DNA from 4 places in the Patulibacter defluvii genome. Region 3 is predicted to be linked to each of the others. Evidence: riboswitches for the same ligand, from Rfam matches in the RefSeq annotation. Region 3 holds a riboswitch; each other region holds the start of a gene.
The links. Region 3 has a riboswitch for cobalamin ahead of cobA (uroporphyrinogen-III C-methyltransferase). Riboswitches for the same ligand answer to the same signal wherever they lie in the genome.
Positions count from the first base shown of each region.

Region 1: it holds a riboswitch for cobalamin, as region 3 does, so the genes downstream of both, SH587_RS12230 (ABC transporter substrate-binding protein) here and cobA (uroporphyrinogen-III C-methyltransferase) in region 3, are expected to answer to the same signal.
Region 2: it holds a riboswitch for cobalamin, as region 3 does, so the genes downstream of both, SH587_RS04215 (uroporphyrinogen decarboxylase/cobalamine-independent methonine synthase family protein) here and cobA (uroporphyrinogen-III C-methyltransferase) in region 3, are expected to answer to the same signal.
Region 4: it holds a riboswitch for cobalamin, as region 3 does, so the genes downstream of both, SH587_RS04205 (FecCD family ABC transporter permease) here and cobA (uroporphyrinogen-III C-methyltransferase) in region 3, are expected to answer to the same signal.

Region 1 is NZ_JAWZSQ010000010.1:60,346-62,534, forward strand. It holds gene SH587_RS12230 (ABC transporter substrate-binding protein) at 1-862, opposite strand, end outside; cobalamin riboswitch at 928-1,123, opposite strand; gene SH587_RS12235 (siderophore-interacting protein) at 1,141-1,992, opposite strand; gene SH587_RS12240 (NAD-dependent epimerase/dehydratase family protein) at 2,061-2,189, opposite strand, start outside.
Region 2 is NZ_JAWZSQ010000003.1:40,664-42,852, reverse strand. It holds gene SH587_RS04220 (DUF1775 domain-containing protein) at 1-243, shown strand, start outside; gene SH587_RS04215 (uroporphyrinogen decarboxylase/cobalamine-independent methonine synthase family protein) at 303-1,214, opposite strand; cobalamin riboswitch at 1,380-1,520, opposite strand; gene SH587_RS04210 (hypothetical protein) at 1,751-2,189, shown strand, end outside.
Region 3 is NZ_JAWZSQ010000008.1:179,954-182,142, reverse strand. It holds gene SH587_RS10995 (hypothetical protein) at 1-535, opposite strand, end outside; adenosylcobalamin (AdoCbl) riboswitch at 708-802, shown strand; gene cobA (uroporphyrinogen-III C-methyltransferase) at 898-1,695, shown strand; gene SH587_RS10985 (energy-coupling factor ABC transporter permease) at 1,682-2,189, shown strand, end outside.
Region 4 is NZ_JAWZSQ010000003.1:37,972-40,160, forward strand. It holds gene SH587_RS04205 (FecCD family ABC transporter permease) at 1-839, opposite strand, end outside; cobalamin riboswitch at 936-1,117, opposite strand; gene SH587_RS04210 (hypothetical protein) at 1,164-2,189, opposite strand, start outside.

The sequences.
Region 1 (2,189 bases), on a different contig from region 3:
CCCCGGGCTCGCCCGAGCGGTAGTCCATGACCACGATCAGATCCGGGCGGGCCCGCGCCACCCGCTCCCAGCTGGCCCGGAACCAGGTCGTGTCGACGTCGGCGAAGACGTTGCGGCCGCCGGCCGCGTCGATGATCCCCTGCGGCGCTCCGTTGCGGCCCGAGGTGTACAGGTCCTTCTCGCCGCTGTCGTAGAGCAGCACCCGCGGCGCCCGGCGCGGCCGTGGCGCCGCCCGCAGCGCGGCCAGCCGCCGGTCGAGCTCGCGGCGAGCGTCGGCGGCCCGCTCGCGGTGGCCGGTCAGCGCCCCGTAGTTCGCCAGGTCGGCGCGGACGGCGTCCCACGGGCCCATCGTCCCGAGCGCCGAGTCCCTGCCCTTGGCCGGGTCCTGGCGGCAGCTGTCGGAGATCACGTAGGTCGCGATCCGGCGGGCGCGGGCCCGCTCCTCGGTGACGCCGCTCGCGCCGGCGAAGAGGCCGCTGTAGGAGCCGATCAGCAGGTCGGGCCGGCGGGCCACGACGGCCTCCAGGGCGATCGGGCTCTGGAGCCGCGGGATCGACGCGACGGAGGCGCCGTAGCGCTCCATCACCGGATCGTTGCCGGGGCTGAGCGACATCGCCGCGATCTGGCGGGCCGCGCCGACCCGGATCAGGGTGCCGACGTTGGCGGAGTTGCTGGTCGCGACGATCCGCCGGACGGGACCGCGGTAGCGGCGTTCGACGCCGCAGTTGCGGACCTCGATCGCGCCGGTCGTGGCGGCCGCGGCGGTCGCGGAGGGGTCGTCGTCGCCGCAGCCGGCGAGCGCCAGCAGGCCGACGGTGGCGAGAGCCGCAGCGAGGCCGCGGACGGTGGGGCGTTGGAGCATCGGAGATGGCCTTCGATCAGGACCCGAAGTCGCGGGGTCCGTGGACTGATCCGCTCGACGCCGAGGCGTCGGAACGTGAGCCAGCAGGTCTTCGGGCTCGGGATCGTCGGGTGGCGCGCCTTCCCGGTCGCCGTCCGTGCGGGACGCCGAGGCCAGTGGCCGATGCACCGCCCGTCCCCCCTACCGCTGCGCGTCAGCTCCGGCTTTGGACCGGATTCCCTGACCCACCTCGTGGGTACGACTGGCTCGCCCGCCAGCCTATCCGACCGGCGCCCCGATCAGCGGTCGTCGGCCTCGACCTCGGCCAGCCACTGGGCCTTCTCCGCCCGCCACGCCTCGTCGTCGCGGCGGTGCTTCCAGTAGCCGGAGATCGAGTGGCCGTCGCGCGGCAGCCCGCGCTCGACCAGCAGCCGGCGGCGGATTGCGCGGACGGCGCCGGCCTCGCCGTGGAGGAACAGCTGCGGGCGGCCGGCGGGCAGCTCCAGGTCCTCCAGCACCCGCAGTAGCGCGCTGCCGTGCGGCTCGTCGGGCGCCCGCCGCAGCCAGCGGACGTCGGCCTGCGGCGGGGCGTCGAGCGGGGTCTCGTCGTCGGGGCCGGCGCTCTCGACCAGCACGATCGTCGGCACGCCGTCGGGGATCCGCGGCAGCGACGCGGCGATCGCCGGCACCACGCTCGGGTCCCCGATCAGCAGGTGCCAGTCGGCGGACGGGTCGGGCGCGTAGCCGCCCCCCGGCCCGAGCAGCTGGATCAGGTCGCCGGGCCGGACGGCGCTGGCCCACGGCCCGCCGAAGCCGACGTCGCCGTGGACGACGACGTCGATCGTCAGCCGCCCGGCGGCCGGGTCCCAGGCCCGCACGGTGTAGGTGCGCATCCGCGGCCACTGCTCGCGCGGGAGCGTGGCGCGGACCTGCTCGACATCGGCGTCGGGGCCGTAGGGCGCGCCGGCCGGCGGGAACAGCAGCTTCACGTAGTGGTCGCTGAACTCGCCGGCGGCGAACCCCTCCAGCCCCTCGCCGCCGAGCACCAGCCGGATCAGGTGCGGCGTCAGCGCCTCGCGCTCCAGCACGGTGGCGCGACGGGGACGGCGGACGGGGCGGCTCGGGGTCTCGGTGGCGGTCGTCTGGGGCACGGCACGGTCCTCGGATCGGGGGCCATCTACCTTAGGGAACCCTCACTCCGGCCCCGTGGAGACGGGCGTCAGCGCTCGTTCTCCCGTCGCCAGGCGACGTAGTCGGCGACCGCCGCCGCGACGTCGAAGGCCGGGACGAAGCCGGTCTCCTCGCGCAGGCGGGCGACGTCCAGGTAGGGATCCGGGCCCGGCCCGTC
Region 2 (2,189 bases), on a different contig from region 3:
GACAGCGAGAACCCGGCGCCGACGGTCGAGCTGTCGGAGTCGGCCGTCCCGCAGGACGTGGTCAGCACCCACGGCGAGGCGACGCCGACCGCCACCGCGCCGGGCGCGGGCAAGGGCCAGGCCGCGCCCGCCGCCACCGCCGCGAAGGACGACGACAGCGACGCGCTGACGATCGTCGCGCTGGTGGTGGCGGTCGTCGCGCTCGGCCTGGCCGCCGTGGCGACCCTCCGCCGCCGCGCCTGACCAAGAACGCGCTCGCCGGCCCGCCGACGACGGCGGGCCGGCGGTCGCGCCCGCGCCGCTCAGGCCGCCCGCTCGCCCGGCCAGGCGGCGCGGGCGGCCAGCGCCACCTCCGCCCCCGCGGCCAGCACCGAGGCGACCAGCCGCTCGCGCCGCGGCGTCAGCCGGCCGGTGCCGCACGAGGGCGTGACGAGGCTGCGGGCGAAGACCCGCTCGATCGCGGGACCACGGGCCGCGACCGCCGCGACCGCCGCCGTCACCCGCGAGGCGACGTTGGCCGGACCGTCGGGCCGGACCGGATCGACCGCGCCCCAGGCGATCCGGCCGCCGCCGGCCAGCAGCGCGGCGACCGCGTCGGCCGCCTCGCCGCCGACCGGGTAGCGGGTGACGTCGAACGAGAGCACGTCCGGCGCGGCCGCCACCACCGCCGCCCACGGCACCTGCGAGCAGACGTGCAGCCCCCAGGCCGCGCCGCTGCGGGCCAGCGGCGCCCAGGCGTCGGCGGCGGCCAGGTCGGCGTGGGCCAGGCCCGGCTCGTCGACGACCACCAGCGCGTCGAGACCCTGCTCGCGCAGCAGCGCGGCCTGGCCGCCGACGTTGGCCGCCAGCCAGGCGCCGACGTCGCGCGCCAGCGCCCGCGCCTCGCGACCGTGGCCGGGACGGCCGGCGGCCCGCTCGAGCGCGATCGCCAGCGTCAGCGGCCCGGTCACCTGCAGCTTCACCAGCCGGTGCGCGGGCGGGCGCTGGGCCAGCGCCGCCCGCACCGCGTCCCACGCCACCGGCCGCTCGCGGTCGCGGTCGGCCGACCAGCCGCAGGACGCCCGCGCCCAGTCCGGCCCCAGCCACTCGCTGACCATGTCGCCGTCGAGCGGCGGCAGCTGCGGGCAGAAGGGCAGCCCGTAGGCGCGGGTCGCGTGGCGGACCGCCGCGGCCGGCTCGGCGAACGGCAGGCTGCCGACGCCGGTGGTGGTCATCGCGGGCAGCCGCTCGAGCACCGCCGGGCCGGGACGTTCCGTCCGCTCCCCGCGCCTGCCGCTTCCGGCGTCGCCTGCCATCGGTCCTTCTCCTTCCGCGGTGGCCGTTGCGCGCGGCCACGATTGCCTGGGCGCGCCGGACGGTCGTCCGGGCGCGAAGCCGACAGGTCTTCGGACTCGGGCGGGATCGATCGCGGCCGCCTTCCCAGGCCGGCGGACGGTCGGTCCGTCGGCTCCAGTGGCGTCGTGGCCACGATCCCCGCCCTCACCGCTGCGCGTCAGTCCCGGAGTCGCACCGGGTTCCCTGGCCCCGCGGTCGGGGTGGATCGGCTCCGTCCCCCACGCTAGCGCGCCGCCGGCCGGATCGCGAGCCGCACGACCATCCCCTGTTTCACCCAGGTGAAACCGACGATACGGGCCGAATCACCGTCGTGGCCCACCTACCCTGGGTCGGTCACCCCCGCCGCGGCGGCCGATTCGCAGCCTCCCCCTGGGCTCGTCGGCGCCGACCCGGCGACACACGACCAAAGGGACCAATGACCCCACCGACGCTCGACCCGCGGGTCGCGGGCGATCGAGCGCAGCCGCGCGCCCCCCGGCGCCGCGGTCTGCGACGCCTGCTGGCGCTGGCCACCGTGCTCGCCGGCAGCCTCACGCTGGCCACCACGGCGACCGCCGCGCCACCGCTCCAGCTCTGCACCCCCGGCCAGGTTCGCGCCACCGAGCGCCACTGGTACTTCGGCACCCGCGGCCACATCGACTTCGGCACCTCCGGGACCGCGACGACGGCCACGGTCGGCAGCAAGTCGGCGGTCGAGGGCTCGACCGTCGTCACCGACGTCGACGGCACGCTGCTGTTCTGGTCCAACGGCCAGCAGGTCTACGACCGCAACAGCGACCTGATGCCCAACGGCGCCGGGCTGCTGGGCAACGACTCGGCCACGCAGACGGTCGCGGCGTTCCCGGCGATCGGCC
Region 3 (2,189 bases):
GCGTCACGCCGAGCACCCGCAGCCGCACGCGCGAGGTCGCCGGCTCCTCCGGGGTGCCCGGGGTCGGCGTCGACGGGCTCGGCGAGGAGGGCGTCCCGGTCGAGGGATCGACGCCGCCGGCGCCGCCGCCCGCGAAGCCGGAGCCGGAATCGCGCCCGCCGCGACCACCGTCGCCTTCGCCCCCGCGGCCGCCGGGTCGACCGCCACCGGAGCCGCTGCCGCTGCCCGGCCCCGCGCTGCCGCCCAGCCCCAGGCCGAGGCCGAGCCCGCCGCTCGCGCGCCCGCCGGCCGCCGGCCCGTCGACGACGCCGCCGGAGCCGCCGGCGCTGGCGCGCGGGCCGTTGCGATCCGTGCCGGAGCCGGCCGCGACGGCGCGGGCCACCGGCAGCGCGCGCGACTCGGCGTCGCCGACCAGGTCGCGGACGCCAGGGCCCGACGCGGGGCCGAAGGCCACGCCCACGGTCAACGTGCCCACCGCGAGGGTGGCGCCCACCGCGGCCGCCACCGCGAAGTCCTTGCGGGCACGTCGATCCATCCTCCACGGGGTCGACCACGCGCGCGTGGGACTGGACGACCGTCCACCGCCTCTGGACGAACGTTCTAAGCCCGGCAGTGGACAGCGTGCGCAGCTGGCCGAACGATCGAGACGGCCGTGCCGACGGCGACCGATCACCGCCGGCGACGACCGTCCGCTACGGTTTCGACCTCCGTGGTGGTGCGCGGAAGCCGGTGCAAGTCCGGCACGGTCGCGCCACTGTGACGGCCCGCTCCGCGGCCGAAGTCAGGAACGACACCGCCACGGCCGCCGAACGAGGGACGCGACATCCCGATGGAGCACCGATTCCCGACCGCCGCCGGCCGCGCGGCCTCCCTCCCACCCCGCTCGCGGAGCGGGACGTGACCGTCCACCTGGTCGGCGCCGGCCCCGGCGACCCCGACCTGCTGACCGTCCGCGCCGCCGAGCTGCTGCGGCGCGCCGAGGTGGTCGTCAGCGACCGCCCCTCGACCGACCCGGTCGTCGCCTTGGCGCCGCCCGCGGCCGAGCGGATCCTCGTCGGCAAGGCCCCCGGCCAGCCGGCGCTGCCGCAGGAGCAGGTCGGCCAGCTGCTGGTCGAGCTGGGGCGCAGCGGCCGCGAGGTGGTGCGGCTGAAGAGCGGCGACCCGTTCGTGGCCGCCCGCGGCGGCGAGGAGGCGCTGGCCCTGCAGCGGGCCGGGGTGCCGTTCACGATCGTGCCCGGGATCAGCGCCGGCCTCGCCGCCCCCGCCTTCGCCGGGATCCCGGTCCACGTCCGCCAGCGCTCGCGGGTGGTCACGATCCTGGCCGGCAACAGCGATCCCGAGTACCCGGGCGAGGTCGACTGGGCCGCGCTCGCCGCGCTCGGCGGGACGATCGTCGTGCTGACCGGCCGCTCGCGGATGCGGCGGATCGCCGGCTGGCTGATCGACGGCGGCCTGCCCGCCAGCACGCCGGTGGCGGCGATCAGCGCCGCCGGCCGTGCCGGCCACCAGCGGACCGTCCGCGGCACGCTCGCCGCGCTGCCGCCGCGGCTCGACCCGCCGGTCACCTTCGTGATCGGCGACGTCGCCGAGATCGACCTCGCCTGGTTCGCCGACGGCCGCGCCGAGACGGTCGCCGAGACCGGCGCCGAGGCCCCGATCGCGCCCGCCGACGGGAGGCCCCGTGCACATCCCTGAGGGCTTCCTGACCGGCCAGGTGACCGGCGTCGGGACCGCGGTCGCCGTCGCCGGCCTGGCCTTCTGCGTCCGCAAGGCCGACGTCACCGGCGAGGACGGCCGGCTGCCGCTGGCCGGGCTGGCCGGCGCCTTCTTCCTGGTCGGCGACTCGCCGTTCGTGCCGATCGGCGTCGGCACCCAGGGCCACCTGCTCGGCGGCACGCTCGCCGTCGCGCTGCTCGGACCGTGGCTGGGGGCGCTGACGATCAGCGTCGTCACGATCGTCCAGGCGCTGGTCCAGGGCGACGGCGGGATCACCACCCTCGGCCTGAACATCGTCAACGGCGCGCTGGTGCCGGCCTTCGTCGGCTGGCCGATCCTGCGCGCGATCCAGCGGGCGGTGGCGTCGGTCCGCGGCCGCGGATCGCCGGGCGGGCTGGCGCTCGCCTGCGGGGCCGCGGCGTTCGTCAACGTGGTGCTGGCCAGCGTCCTCTTCGTGGCCGAGTACGCGCTCG
Region 4 (2,189 bases), on a different contig from region 3:
GCGTGGGGGAGGACCAGTCCGACGAAGCCGATCGCCCCGGCCGCCGCGACCAGCGTCGCGGTCAGCAGCGCCGTCACCGCCAGCAGCAGCCCGCGGACCGCCGCGACCGGGATCCCGAGCGTCGCCGCCGCGTCCTGGCCGAAGGCGAAGGCGTCGAGCGCCGGCGCACTCAGCAGGCAGAGCACCAGCGCCAGCGCGGCGACCGCGGTGCAGAGGGCGACGTCGGTCCAGTCCGCCCCCGACAGCGACCCGAGCAGCCAGAAGAGCACGCCGCGAGTCTGCTCGGCGTCGGCCGACGAGGTGACCACGAAGGCGGTGATCGCCGAGAACAGCTGGGTGCCGGCGACCCCGGCGAGCACGATCCGGTCGGTCCCGCCACCGGCGCCGGCGGCCAGCAGCAGCACCAGGCCGAAGGCCACCAGCGCCCCGCCGAAGGCGCCCAGCGAGAGGCCGATCGTGCCGCCGCCGATCCCCAGGATCAGCACCAGCACCGCGCCGGTCGAGGCGCCGGACGAGATCCCGAGCACGAACGGGTCGGCCAGCGGGTTGCGCAGCAGCGACTGCATGATCGCCCCGCAGAGCGCCAGCCCCGCCCCGCAGACCGCGGCCAGCAGCGTCCGCGGCAGCCGCAGGTCCCAGACGATCCCGTCCTCGATCCGGGTCAGGCCGGCGTCGCCGAGGCCGAGCCGCTGGCCGAGCGCGCGGGCGACGTCGGAGACCGACAGGTCGGCCGGGCCGATCGTGATCGCCGCCGCCAGCGAGAGCAGCAGCAGCGCCACGCCGCCGCCCCACCAGAGGGCCCGCACCAGCCGCCGCGCCGGCGGCGGGAGGGTGATGATCGGGCGCCCTTCGGGGGCGATCTCGTGCACGGCGTCCTTCGATCAGGGACTCATGCGCGGAGCCCGTTCGGCGATCCGGCCGATCGCGCACGCGGCGCGAAGGACCGTGAGCCAGCAGGTCTTCGGGCTCGGGATCGACCGGGAGGGACGCCTTCCCGGACCGTTCGGTCCAGTGGTCGATGCCCCGCCCGTCCCCCATACCGCTGCGCGTCAGCTCCGGTCTCGCACCGGATTCCCTGACCCACTCGGTGGGTGCGACTGGCTCGCCGCGGACGATAGCGGACGTCCGGTGCGGCGGCGGGGCCGCCGCACCGGGTCCGGGGATCAGCCGGTGACGCCGCCCGCGCGCGCCGGGGCGCGGCGGATGGTGAGCGTGGCGTTGGTGGCGCGGGTCGCCGCGCCGGTGGCGCGGGTGGTGGTCCGGACCCGCAGCCGGCCCGGGCGGTTGAGCGCCCGCGCGCTGTACGTGCGGGTGGCCGTCTGGCCGGGCCGCAGCGTCTTGATCGTCCAGCAGCGGCTGCCGCTGCTGAGCGTGGCCTTCGGCGTCGCCGAGACGAACCGCAGGCCGGCCGGCACCCGCTCGCAGACGCGGACGTCGTGGAGGGTGGTGCCGCCGCCGTTGCGGACCCGGATCGTGGTCCGCACGCTCTGGCCCGGGCGGACCGTCTTGCGCGAGAGGGTCTTGCTGACGACCAGGCGGCCGGGGGCCGGCTGGACCGGCGGATCGACCGGCGGCAGCAGCGGCGGCGCGGTCACGACGTAGGTCCGGGTGGCGGTGATCGTCCGGCCCTCGGCGTCGATCGCCGTCACCGTGATCGTGTAGACGCCCGGCTGGTCGGTCGGCAGCGGCGCGCCGTCGGTGACCGGCAGCTCGCTCCCGTCCGGCCGCCGCACCTTCGCGCCGCAGGTGACCGGGGCGGCCTCGCCGTGGCACGAGAAGCCGGCCGTCAGCGGCGCGCCGGTCGGCACGGTGGTGCCGTCGGTCGGACCGCTGACGGTGGCGGTCGGCGGGGCCAGCGGCTTGGCGCAGCCGGTCACCGTCTGGGCCAGGCCCCAGCCGTTGGCCGCACCGGCGGGCAGGGTGTAGCCGTTCGGCTGGACCTGCGGATCGGCCGCGTCGTCCGGCGCGTCGACCGTGGTCAGCGTCGCCGCACCGCGGTTCGCCACGTACATCCGGCCGTCGGGCGCCCGGCGGACCGCGCCGCCGTTGCCGATCGCACCCAGGTCCTCCTCGCTGGCCTTGATCGCGACCGCGTCGCTCGGGTCGCCGATGTCGTAGCGGAGCAGCCGGGCGCCGTTGAAGATCCGGGTCGCGTACAGGTAGCGGCCGCTGGGCGAGAAGTCGGCGTA